2 linked regions of the Hydrogenophilus thermoluteolus genome follow. The protein of the gene in region 1 interacts with the protein of each later gene in a pairwise test. Links are inferred from orthologs where the notes say so. Each region holds a gene or a part of one and is shown on either strand. Other genes may lie near its edges. The genes, in order: ileS and HPTL_RS07265.

Region 1 (6,505 bases):
CGAACCGGGCAACCAACCCGCGTAAGCCACAACCGAAACCACCGGAACAGGACGCCCCATACGTGATCGTCCTCGACCCCGGGCACGGCGGCGAAGACCCCGGCGCGATCGGTCGTCACGGTACCCGGGAAAAGGACGTGGTGTTGGCGGTGGCGCGGCGCGCCAAGAAGCGGTTCGACGACGACCCGAAAACGCGCGCGGTGCTCACGCGCAGCGGTGACTACTTCATCGCGTTGGGGGAAAGGGTGAACCGCGCCCGGCGCGCCCAAGCCGACCTCTTCGTCTCGATCCACGCCGACGCCTTCGTGCGCCCCGACGTCGCCGGGAGCTCGGTCTATGCCCTCAGCGACCGCGGTGCCTCGAGCACCGCAGCGAAGTGGCTCGCGCAAAAAGAGAACCAATCCGACCTCATCGGCGGCGTCCAATTGGCAGCGCGCAGCGACCATGTCGCCGCTACGCTCCTCGACCTCTCGATCACCGCAACCCGCACCGACTCGTTGCGCCTCGCGCAAGCGGTGCTCGCCGAGCTCGCGCGCGTAAGCCCCCCCCACCGCCCCGAGGTCGAAACCGCGAATTTCGCAGTCCTGCGTAACCCCGACGTCCCGTCGGTACTCGTCGAGCTGGCGTTCATCTCCAATCCCACCGAAGAACGGCGACTAAAGAGTGCAGACTACCAAGAACAGCTCGCTGAAGCGATCTACCGCGGCGTGAAGCGCTACCTCGAACGCCACGCGCCGCGTCCTCGTGCGTTGATGCTCGCCGCCAAGAGCCGCGACCCCGCAAGTTGATCTGCGGAATACCGGTATAATTGGGCGTTTTCCGAAAGCAGACTCAGAGGACGATGCGCATCCTGCGGGGCCATGCGCCCAGCCTTGCACCGACCGCGCTCACCGTCGGCAATTTCGATGGCGTCCATCGCGGACACCAGGCGTTGTTGCGCCTGGTCTGCGACCGTGCGGTAGCACGACAACTCACCCCTGCGGTGCTCACCTTCGAACCCCACCCGCGCGAGCGGTTGGCACCGACCAGTGCCCCCCCGCGTCTCACCCCGCTGCGCGACAAAGCAGCGCTGCTTGCGCGGGAAGGGATCGCGCAGCTGCACATCCTCCCCTTTACCCGCCGTATCGCACAGTGGTCGCCAGAGGCGTTCATCGCGTTCATGGTCGAACGTCTCATGGTTCGCCATTTGATCGTCGGCGACGATTTTCGCTTCGGCGCCCATCGCGCCGGCACGTTGGAAACCTTGCTCGACGCCGGAGAGCGCTTCGGCTTTACCGTCGAAGCGATGTCGACCCTTACGTTAGGCCCCGAACGCATCAGCTCGAGCGCCGTGCGCACCGCGCTCGATGCGGGCAACGTCGAACACGCCGCGCTGCTGCTTGGGCGTTGGTACGCGGTCACCGGACGCGTCCACCCGGGCGCCCAACTCGGCCGCCAAATCGGTGTTCCGACGATGAACCTACGGATCGCACCACGGCAAGCGCTTCCTTCGGGCGTTTTCGTCGGCTGGGTCACCGGTCTGGGCAATCGGCCTGAACCGGCGGTGATCAACGTCGGCGTACGCCCGACCGTCACGCAGCGCCACCCAGCCGATCGCGCATCCTGCCCTCTGCTCTCCCCCACACTGGAGGCGCACCTCCTCGATTGGCACGGTGACGCATACGGCAAGCGGATCACCGTCCATTTCGCCGCCAAACTGCGGAACGAACAGCGCTTCCCGTCGCTTGCCGCGCTCACGACACAAATCCACGACGACATCGCCGCGGCGCGACGCTGGCACGCAACGCACCCCACGCAATACCCATTGGATTAGGAGTCGATCGATGGCTAACGGAAAGGGCTACCGCCAAACCCTCAACCTCCCCGACACGCCGTTCCCCATGCGCGGCGACCTCGCGAAACGTGAACCGGGTTGGGTCGCGGCGTGGCAAAAGCAAAAACGCTACGAGCAGATCCGCGAACGGTGTCGCGGCCGCACGAAAAAGTTCGTCCTTCACGACGGCCCGCCGTACGCGAACGGGGATATCCATATCGGCCACGCGGTCAATAAAATCCTCAAAGACATCATCGTCCGCTCGAAAACGCTTGCTGGATACGACGCCCCCTACGTTCCCGGGTGGGACTGCCATGGGCTGCCCATCGAACACCAGATCGAAAAACGGTACGGGCGCGGCCTACCCGGCAGCGAAGTGCGGCGGCTGTGCCGCGAATTCGCAGCAGAACAGGTCGAACGGCAAAAGCGCGACTTCATCCGCTTGGGCGTACTCGGGGACTGGGACAACCCCTACCTCACCATGAACTACGCCAACGAAGCGAACGAAATTCGCGCGCTCGCCCGCCTGGTCGACGCCGGTTTCGTCGTGCGCGGTCTCAAACCGGTGCATTGGTGCTTCGACTGCGGGTCGGCGCTCGCGGAAGCGGAGATCGAGTACGAAGAGCGCACCTCTCCGGCAATCGACGTCGCGTTCCCCCTCGACCCGGCGGAACAGGCGCGTGTGGCGCAAGCGTTTGGCCTTGCCGAAGCGCCGCAGCAGCCGATCTTTGCCGTGATCTGGACCACCACCCCCTGGACGATCCCGGCGAACCAGGCACTCAACGTCCATCCCGAATACCGGTACGAACTCGTCGCCACCCCGAAAGGGTGCCTGATCCTGGCCGCCGAACTGAAGGATGCGGCGCTCGCGCGCTTCGGCTTTGCCGCCTCAGAAGTCGAAACGCTCGGCGCGTGTCAGGGGGCGGCGCTTGCGCGCGTCACGTTCCGCCATCCGCTCTATGATCGCGCTTCGCCCGTCCTGCCCGACACCTACGTCGAGCTCGCCACCGGTACCGGCATCGTCCATTCGGCCCCCGCCTATGGGGAAGACGATTTCCGCGTCTGGATCGCCGCGGGGTTCCCCCAAGAGGCGATCCTCACTCCGGTTCAAGGCGACGGGCGCTTCGCCCCTGATCTGCCGGAATTCGGCGGCCTTTCCGTCTGGGAAGCAAACCCGAAGATCGTCGCCGCGCTCGAAGCCGCCGGGGCGCTGCTTGCGCACGCGCCGATCCGCCACAGTTACCCACACTGTTGGCGCCACAAAACGCCGACGATCTTCCGTGCCACCAACCAGTGGTTCGTCGCGATGGACCTGCCTCGCCCCGATCCCCTGCGCGACAACCACCCCACCACGTTGCGCGACCGGGCGCTTGCCGGCGTCGATGCCACCCGCTTCTACCCCGCTTGGGGTAAACAACGGCTGCACGCGATGATCGCGAACCGTCCCGACTGGTGCATCTCACGACAGCGCCACTGGGGCGTCCCGATCCCCTTCTTCGTCCACAAGCAGACCGGAGCGCTTCACCCGCGCACCGTCGAACTCATGGAAGCGGTTGCGCAACGCGTGGAACAGGAGGGCATCGAAGCGTGGTTTGCACTCGACCCTGCAGAGCTTCTGGGAGACGAAGCGCGCGACTACGAAAAAGTCACCGACACCCTCGACGTCTGGTTCGACTCCGGCACCACGCACCTGCACGTCTTGCGTGGCTCCCATCCCGAGCTCGGCCACCCTGCGGCGATGTACCTCGAAGGGTCCGACCAGCACCGCGGGTGGTTCCACTCGTCGCTCCTCACCGGTTGTGCGATCGACGGTCGCCCCCCTTACGACGCGCTCCTCACCCACGGCTTCGTCGTCGACGGGCAAGGGCGCAAGATGAGCAAATCGCGCGGCAACGTCGTCGCGCCGCAAGAGGTGTGTGACACCCTCGGCGCCGACATCTTGCGCCTCTGGGTCGCCAGCACCGACTATTCCGGTGAGCTCACCATCTCGAAAGAGATCCTGCAACGGGTCGTCGAAGTCTACCGCCGGTTGCGCAACACTTTGCGCTTCATGCTCGCGAACATCGCCGACTTCGACCCGACGCGCGAAGCGGTCGCGCCAGAGGCGCTCGTCGACCTCGACCGCTGGGCGATCCTGGCAACCGCAACGGCGCAACAGCAGATCACCGACGCGTACGAGGCGATGGAGTTTCACCGCGTCGTCCAGACGATGATGCACTTTGCCTCGGAAACGCTTGGGGCGTTCTACCTCGACGTCCTCAAAGACCGCCTCTACACCACCCCCGCGCAAGGACACCCGCGCAAAAGCGCCCAGACCGCGATCACCCACATCCTGCATGCGTTCGTCCGCTGGATGGCGCCAATTTTGCCATTCACCGCGGAAGAGGTCTGGGAACACCTCACCGGCAACCCCGAAGAGAGTGTGATGTTCCACACCTGGTACGAACTGCCCGCAATCCCCGACGCCGACGCGGTGCGCGAACGCTGGCACTGGGTCCTCGATACCCGCGAACGGGTCACCAAAGCGATCGAAGCAAAACGCGAAGCGGGTGAAATCGGCGCCAACCTCGAAGCCGAAATCACCCTCTTTGCCGCCGGGGCGCGCTACCAAGCCTTGGCAGCGCTTGGAAACGAACTCCACTTCCCGTACATCGTCTCGCGCGCCGAAGTGGTCGAAGTAGCAACCGCGGAGGAAGAGCGGGTCGAAGCACGCAAATCGCCGCACGGGAAATGCGCACGCTGCTGGCATTACGAACCCGACGTCGGCAGCGAACCGGCGCATCCCGACCTGTGCGGTCGTTGCCGCTCCAACCTCACCGGCTCCGGAGAAACTCGGCAGTGGGCATGAACCACGCGCTTCCCGAACTGGCACCGACCGCGCCATCGAGGGCCGTCGCAACGCGCCGCCGCCTTTGGGTGATGGGCATCGCTGCGCTGGTCTTTGCGCTCGACCAACTGAGCAAATGGATCATCGCGGCAACCATACCCACGGGCGAAGCGCTTGTTGTCACCCCCTTCTTCCAACTCGTCTCCGTCTACAACCCGGGCGCGGCGTTCAGTTTCCTGGCTGGCGCCTCTGGCTGGCAGCGGTGGTTCTTTTTGGCGATCGCGCTAGCCGTCACGCTTTGGCTGCTGTGGGAAGCGGGCACCGCCACCCGCAAAACCCTCTTGACCGCGTACGGTATGATCGTGGGCGGCGCGCTCGGCAACGCTTGGGATCGCGTCGCCCACGGCGCCGTCCATGACTTCCTGCTCTTTCACTACCGAACCTGGCACTGGCCCGCCTTCAACCTTGCCGACAGCGCGATCACCCTTGGCGTCGCGCTGCTCCTCTGGCACCTCAGGAAAGACCGATGAACGAATCCCTTACTCCGGCGAACGCGCCGCACTCAAAACCCGACACCGACGCCCCGGCATGTGTCGCACCGCACCATCTGGTGACGCTCCACTACCGCATCACGTTAGAGAACGGCGTCCCGATGGTGAGTACCTTCGAAGCGACGCCAGCAACGCTGCAACTGGGCGACGGCACCCTAGCGCCGCAATTCGAACGGCTCCTCGTCGGTCTTCCCGTGGGTAGCCGCCACACCTTTACCCTACCGCCAGAAGCGGCGTTCGGGCCGCGCCGCGACGACCTGATCGAACGGGTTCGTCGCGCCGATTTTCCCGACGACACCGCCGAAGTGGGCACGATCCTCTCGTTCGCGGCACCCGACGGTTCCCGTTACGCGGGTGTCGTCGTGGAACTCGACGACGAATGGGGGGTCGTCGATTTCAACCACCCGCTGGCGGGCAAGACCATTCGTTTCGAAGTCGAAATCATCGGAGTCTGCTGACGTGACCGCACCGACCCATCGACCCACCATTGCGCTCCTTGCCAATCCACGCGGCTTCTGTGCCGGTGTCGACCGGGCGATCGCGATCGTCGAAGAAGCGCTGAAGCGTTTCGGCCCCCCGGTTTATGTCCGCCACGAGGTCGTGCACAACCGTCACGTCGTCGACGGGCTCAAAGCCCGCGGCGCGGTCTTCGTCGAAACCCTTGCCGACGTTCCGGACGATGCGGTGGTGATCTTCAGCGCCCACGGCGTCTCGCAAGCGGTGCGCGAAGAGGCAGCGGCGCGCGGGCTCAAGGTTCTCGATGCCACCTGTCCGCTCGTCACCAAAGTCCACCTCGAAGTCCAGCGCCTTTACCGCGCCGGTTACCAGATCGTGATGATCGGCCATGCCGGTCACCCCGAAGTCGAAGGGACGATGGGGCAAGTCCCAGACCGCGTCTGGCTGGTCGAAAACGAACGTGACGTCGCCAACCTCCCGGAATTGGGCGACCGGGTCGCCTTCGTCACCCAAACCACCCTTTCGGTCGACGACGCCCGCCGCATCGTCGCCGCCCTCACCGCACGCTTTCCCCACATCGTCGGCCCCAAGAAAGACGACATCTGCTACGCGACGCAAAACCGGCAAGACGCCGTGCGCACGCTCGCAACCGCAACCGACCTCGTGCTCGTGATCGGCTCGAAGAACAGTTCCAACTCCAACCGTCTGCGCGAAGTCGCCGCAAGCTGTGGCGTCCCCGCCTACCTGATCGACGGCCCAGACGACATCGACCCGACGTGGCTAAACGGCGCAACACGCATCGGCATCACCGCGGGCGCCTCGGCCCCTGAGGCGCTCGTCACCGCGGTGGCCGACCGT
Region 2 (5,869 bases), 1.1 Mb from region 1 along the record:
GCGATCCCAAAGGGCAGATCGGGGCGTTCGAAGCGTCGTTGCTCGATACGCCGATGCTCAAGCCGGAAGAGCCGCTCGAGATCTTGCGCACGCTCCATTCGTTCGATCCCTGCTTGGCCTGTTCGACCCACGTGATCAGTCCGGACGACCGCGAATTGACGCGCGTAACCGTGCGCTAGGAGGTGTGCGATGTTGGCGAACGAAGATCAGCTCGAGATCGAACGGCGCGGCCGTGCGGTCAAGAGTGTCTATGTCTATGAAGCGCCGGTTCGGTTGTGGCACTGGATCAACGCCGCTGCGATCACGGTGCTGGCGGTGACGGGGTATTTCATCGGGTTGCCGTTGCCCTCTGTCCCAGGAGAAGCGGCCCACAATTTCCTGATGGGATACCTCCGTTTCGCCCATTTCGCGGCTGGCTACGTACTCGCCGTGGGGTTGCTGGGGCGAATCTACTGGGCGTTCGTCGGCAACCACCATGCGCATCAACTCTTCATTCTTCCCGTGTGGAAGCAGGCGTGGTGGCAGGAGGTCTTCTACGAGCTGCGCTGGTACCTCTTCTTGGAACGGCTGCCGAAAAAGTACGTCGGTCACAACCCACTGGCGCAATTGATGATGTTCTTTTTCTTCTTCCTGCTCGCGCTCTTCATGATCACCACCGGTTTTGCGCTTTATAGCGAGGGCGCAGGGCATGGGCACTGGAGCGACACGCTCTTTGGATGGGTGATTCCCGCGTTCGGTGGTTCCTTGCAGGTCCACATGCTGCACCGCATGGGGATGTGGCTGATGGTGATTTTCGTACTGCTCCATGTCTATGCAGCGATCCGCGAAGACATCATGAGCCGTCAATCGCTCATCTCGACAATGGTCAGCGGCTGGCGGATGTACAAGGAGTGACCGCGATGATGGGTGGCGACGAGCGGTACGGTGCGCTGGTTCTCGGGATCGGCAACGTCCTCTGGGCTGACGAAGGCTTTGGGGTGCGTTGCATCGAACATCTGCTGGCCCATTGGCAGTTACCGGACGCGGTGCTGGCGATGGACGGCGGTACCCAGGGGCTGTACCTCCTGCCTTACGTGCAACAAGCGGACCGGCTGCTCGTCTTCGACGCGGTCGATTTCGGTGATCGGCCGGGGACGTTGCGTGTCGCGGTTGGCGACGAAGTGCCGCGTTTTCTGGGCGCACACAAGATGAGTCTGCACCAGGCCGGCTTTCAAGAGGTGCTCTTTGCTGCCGAGATGACCAATGCGTTTCCTCGTGCGGTCGTGCTCGTCGGTGTCCAACCTGCGGAGCTGGAAGACTACGGCGGGAGTCTCACCCCGGCGGTCAAAGCGCAGGTACCGGTTGCGGTCGAGAGCGGGTTGGCGTGGTTGCGGCGGTGGGGGTTCCACCCGACGCCGCGCACGTTGCCCGATGCCCCGCTGCCGTTCGACCCTGCACTGGCGCTTGTGCCGTACGAAGCGGGGCGTCCGTCGCCCGACGCGGCGTGCCGCTTCGGTGATGAGCGCTTCCTTGGGTTCGCAATGAGAAGGGGCTGACGATGTGTCTGGGTGTCCCGATGCAGGTGGTCGAATCCCAGGGGTGGCGGGCGCTCTGTCGAGGGGACGATGGTGCCACCGCATGGATCGATTGCGTGCTCGTCGGACCGCAACCGCCGGGTACGTGGTTGCTGACCCACCTAGGGGTGGCTCGCGAAATCCTCGATCCTATCCGCGCGGAACAGATCCGAGACGCATTGGCGGCGCTTGCCGCGGCGGAAGCAGGAACGGCGTTCGACCCGCTCGCCTTTTTCCCCGACCTCGATCGTGAGCCGGAACTTCCCGATTTTCTCAGAGAGACACGATGATGCACGAGACGTTGTTACCCGCGTTCGACGCCCGCGCGAAATTGGCCAAGGTCTTGGCCCGATTGGAAAAAAACGGCGTGCCCGTCGTGACGAACACGACGACGCAATGGCCAACGGGGCTTTGCTGGGTATTGCTCACGGGCGACCCGACGAAACAGCCCGAAGTGTTCGATGCCTGCGTGATCGTACCGGAAGTGCTTTCCGACTGTTTCGGCGTGATTGCAGTGCCGCTGTGGATCGTTGCTCCCGAAGGCGTGGCGCGCTGGCAACGGGAATGGAGCATTTTGCGGCTCCCTGCGCTCGTTCTGTGTCGGGACGGCACCCCTGAATATCGGATCGAAGGGCTACGTGACTGGCGTAGCTATTGCGACGAAGTCGCAGCCGCATGGCGCGCGGTCAGCGCAGTAGCCGAAGGAGAGACGCGATGATTCCAAATCCCAATGTGTCGCGCAAACCCTTCCCGTTGCCGGTCGTCGCGCTCGGTCCGGGTACGCAGAACGACGACGCACCTGAGTTTCCCCAGTTTCCTAAGGAGATGCACACCTTTACGGCACCGCACGGCTGGATGTTGCGCGAAACGGGGTGTTCCGAGGCCGCAGTGGCTTGGCTCGAACGCTTTTTCCAAGCGATCGCGCAATGCCCGGAGGGTCCGGTAGTCGCCGCGGTAGACGAATTGAGCGAACCCCAACGGCGCTGGATCGAAGACGCGTTCGGGGTTGGAGAGGTAGTGGCACAGACCGCGGCACCGTTTTCACTTCGGGTACGCGAGTCGGCGTTTCCGGGTATCTGGCATGAGGTCGTCCTGGGGGCGGATGGGGCGGTGGTGCGCGACGAATGGCGCTATGCGCCCTATTCGGCGAAACTCGTGGACGCGATGTCGGCAACGTCGCATGACGTGTGCACGCCGCCGCAAGCGCCCACCGGGGTGATGAACGGACCTGCGCTCGTCGAAGAACTGCGCCATTGGGCCGGCAAAGGGACGATGGGGCGCGCCGTCCATGTGCTGAACCTGACGTTGTTGCCGCTGACGCCAGCCGATCTGCAGATGCTCAACGACTGGTTGGGGCCGCCGATGGTGGCGATTGCGATCCGGAGCTACGGGCAGTGCCGCGTGGCGAGTACGCGTTTGCGTGATGTCTGGCGGGTGCAGTATTTCAACAGTATGGACGCGTTGATCCTCGATACCATTGAAGTGACGCGGTTGCCCGAGGTGGTGCGTGCGGCACCAGAGGATTTGGCGCTCACCCGTTCGCGGCTGGCCGACTATCTGGCGGAGCTGGCACGATGAACGCGCAGCCGATCTTCGAAGGGAGTTTCCGCGACGCCCCCCCAGACGCCGTGCTCGAATGCGGTGTCTGCTGGTGGCGCTACGAACCGGAATGGGGTGACCCCGAACATGGCATTGCGCCAGGTACTGCGTTTTCGGCCTTGCCAGAGACGTGGAGCTGCCCGCAATGCCAGGCGCCGAAACACAAATTCATGGTAACCCGTTCGTGACGATTTGGCCCGCGTCCCCCCACGCAGCGTTACAGAGCGCGTGGCACGAGACGGCAAAGCGCATGGCCGATCTGCCGCTCTGTAACCCGGCTCTTTCGGTCGAGGTTTTGGCGCCGCGCCAGTCGCCTGCGATCGATAACCATTGGCTCACCGTGGTGATCGCCCCTTGGACGGTGAGTCTCGTGATTCTGCCAGCGCATCCGCGCTGGCCCGAAACACCGCTCGGGGAGCGTTACGCTTGGCGCTTTCCGTCAGGGATCTACGAATTCCTGGTTGCCGAGATGGCGGGGGTGGGTCGCTACCATACTTGCTCACTCTTTTCCCCGCCCTCGGAGTTCGGCGCGCAGCACGAAGCGCGAATGACCGCGTGGGCCGTGCTCGCAGCGCTGGAACGGCCAGCCTTGTCGCTGCCGGAACCAGAACGGATCGGGCAATCATGACAGCGGTTGGGTGTTTTCGAGTTGTGATTACTTGGTACGCAGCGACGCAGAAGGTACAGATCCTTTCGACCCAGCTTTCCCGTCCGGCCGTGACCGATCGCTTTCAGGGGCAGTCACCAGAAGCGGTCGAACAGTGGGTAGCGCTTCTTTATGGCGTCTGTCGGGAAGCACAGCGGTTTGCAGCCCGGTTGGCGCTGGCATTGGGCGTGGAAGACGACAAAGCAGCGGAACGGGTTTGGCAGGAGGCGATGCGCGAACATCTGCTCCACTGCCTGCAGCGCTGGCCGGAAACGATCGGCGAAACCGCCGATCTGACTGCGCTGCGGGAGTGGCAGAGTGAGGTGGCACACCAGTCGGAAGCAGTGCGCAGTGCGTGGGTCGAAACGCGGCTGGCACCGATCGTCTTGCCGTTCGTGCGCTACTGGGAAGCAGCCGTTCCGGCGCTTGGGGCGGCGATGCGGGCGCGATGGACTCGGATTCAACGCGATTTGGGGTTTCCGCGGGAAGCAGTGCGCGGCTGGTTGAACCTGCGTGTCGAGCGGCGAAATGGCGAAAACCAGGTGACGGTGAATACGGCTCGCGGCGAACTCACGCACCGCGCCGTGGTCTGTGACGGGCGCGTGATCCGTTATGCGATCGAAGCGCCCACCGATCGGCTCTGCGCCGAGGGCGCTCGGCTACGCGAATGGGTTGAAACGGTTCCTTGCGCCACTTTGGTGGCGGCAGAACGGTTGGGCCGTGCGGCGGTGGTCGCGCTCGACCCCTGTGTGCCGTACCGTTTGGAGGTACACGATGCATGAGATGGCGCTCGCCGAAAGCGTGGTTCGGCTTGCCGAAGAGACAGCCACCGCGGAAGGCGCGCGGCGCATTCGTTCGGTGATTGTGGAGATTGGTGCGCTTTCGTGCGTCGAACCCGAGGCGCTCACCTTCTGCTTCGACGCGGTGAGCCGTGGTACGCTTGCCGAAGGCGCCGAATTACGCATCGAGCGGATCGATGGTGCCGCCTACTGCTGGCGGTGCGAACGGACGGTTCCGATTGCTGCGCGCACCGATCCGTGCCCCGAATGCGGCGGTTACCAGTTACAACCCACTGCCGGTACCGAAATGCGGGTACAGGCGATCGAGATCGAATGAGGAGAGCGGACGATGTGCACCGTATGCGGCTGTGGCTCAGCCACGATCGAACCCCATCACCACGACCACGAACCGGACCACGGTCATTCTCACGACTACCATCACCATCACCATCACCACCACGACCACGACCATCATCCCCATTACCACCACCACGACCACCATCACCACGACCACCACCATCCGCATTATGCCCATTCGCACGCCCATCCCCATGACAAGGCTCCGGCTCAGCACGTAACGAGCGTCGAAGGACGGATCGATTTCGGCGTCGGACCGGCGCGCGCCCATGCGCCGGGCATGAGCCAAACGCGCATGGTGCAAATCGAGCAGGACATTCTGAGTCATAACAACCGCTTCGCGGAAGCGAACCGCCGTTTCTTTGCCGAGCGGCGCATCCTCGCCCTCAATTTCGTTTCGAGCCCAGGGTCGGGCAAGACGACGCTGCTGGTCAAAACGATCGAAATGCTCAAAGCGCGCTACCCGCTTGCGGTGATCGAAGGGGATCAGCAGACGAGCCACGATGCCGAACGGATCCGCGCGACCGGAATTCCAGCGATCCAGATCAACACCGGAAAGGGATGCCATCTGGACGCGCACCAGGTGGGCCATGCGCTCGAAGCGCTCCATCCCCCGGAAGGGGCGATCCTGTTGATCGAAAACGTCGGCAATCTCGTCTGCCCGGCGGCGTTCGACTTGGGCGAACACGCGAAGGTGGCGTTGCTTTCGGTGACCGAAGGAGAGGACAAACCGCTCAAATACCCCGACATCTTCGCCGTCTCCGACGTGATGGTGTTGAACAAGATCGACCTTTTGCCTTACGTCCCGTTCGACGTCGCACAAGCGAGCGACTACGCGGTCCGTGTGCGTCCAGGGATCGAAACGCTGCTCGTCTCGGCGCGAACCGGGGAAGGGTTCGACCAGTGGTTGGCGTGGATCGAAAGGCGTTACGCCG

What was found.
Region 2: the proteins of ileS (region 1) and HPTL_RS07265 interact in binary tests that used the Escherichia coli proteins (3 or more experiments, as listed by UniProt). The link is inferred for Hydrogenophilus thermoluteolus from one-to-one orthologs.

Annotation. Positions count from the first base shown.
Region 1 is NZ_AP018558.1:359,707-366,211, reverse strand. Bases 1,509-4,861 are described here. They hold ileS (isoleucine--tRNA ligase), read left to right. Parts: upstream 1,509-1,823; coding sequence 1,824-4,661; downstream 4,662-4,861. Other genes in these bases: lspA (signal peptidase II), read left to right, coding at 4,658-4,861; HPTL_RS01665 (bifunctional riboflavin kinase/FAD synthetase), read left to right, coding at 1,509-1,813. Outside these bases: HPTL_RS01670 (N-acetylmuramoyl-L-alanine amidase), read left to right, coding at 1-788; more of HPTL_RS01665, read left to right, coding at 842-1,508; more of lspA, read left to right, coding at 4,862-5,170; HPTL_RS01650 (FKBP-type peptidyl-prolyl cis-trans isomerase), read left to right, coding at 5,167-5,649; ispH (4-hydroxy-3-methylbut-2-enyl diphosphate reductase), read left to right, coding at 5,651-6,505. UniProt on the Escherichia coli protein: Catalyzes the attachment of isoleucine to tRNA(Ile). As IleRS can inadvertently accommodate and process structurally similar amino acids such as valine, to avoid such errors it has two additional distinct tRNA(Ile)-dependent editing activities.
Region 2 is NZ_AP018558.1:1,486,973-1,492,841, reverse strand. The notes cover bases 1-2,717. They hold HPTL_RS07265 (HyaD/HybD family hydrogenase maturation endopeptidase), read left to right. Parts: upstream 1-899; coding sequence 900-1,535; downstream 1,536-2,717. Other genes in these bases: HPTL_RS07250 (hydrogenase expression/formation C-terminal domain-containing protein), read left to right, coding at 2,268-2,717; HPTL_RS07255 (thioredoxin domain-containing protein), read left to right, coding at 1,840-2,271; HPTL_RS07260 (HypC/HybG/HupF family hydrogenase formation chaperone), read left to right, coding at 1,538-1,843; cybH (Ni/Fe-hydrogenase, b-type cytochrome subunit), read left to right, coding at 190-894; HPTL_RS07275 (nickel-dependent hydrogenase large subunit), read left to right, coding at 1-179. In the rest of the region: more of HPTL_RS07250, read left to right, coding at 2,718-3,131; HPTL_RS07245 (rubredoxin), read left to right, coding at 3,128-3,340; [NiFe]-hydrogenase assembly chaperone HybE, read left to right, coding at 3,337-3,780; HPTL_RS07235 (hypothetical protein), read left to right, coding at 3,804-4,580; hydrogenase maturation nickel metallochaperone HypA, read left to right, coding at 4,573-4,914; hydrogenase nickel incorporation protein HypB, read left to right, coding at 4,927-5,869.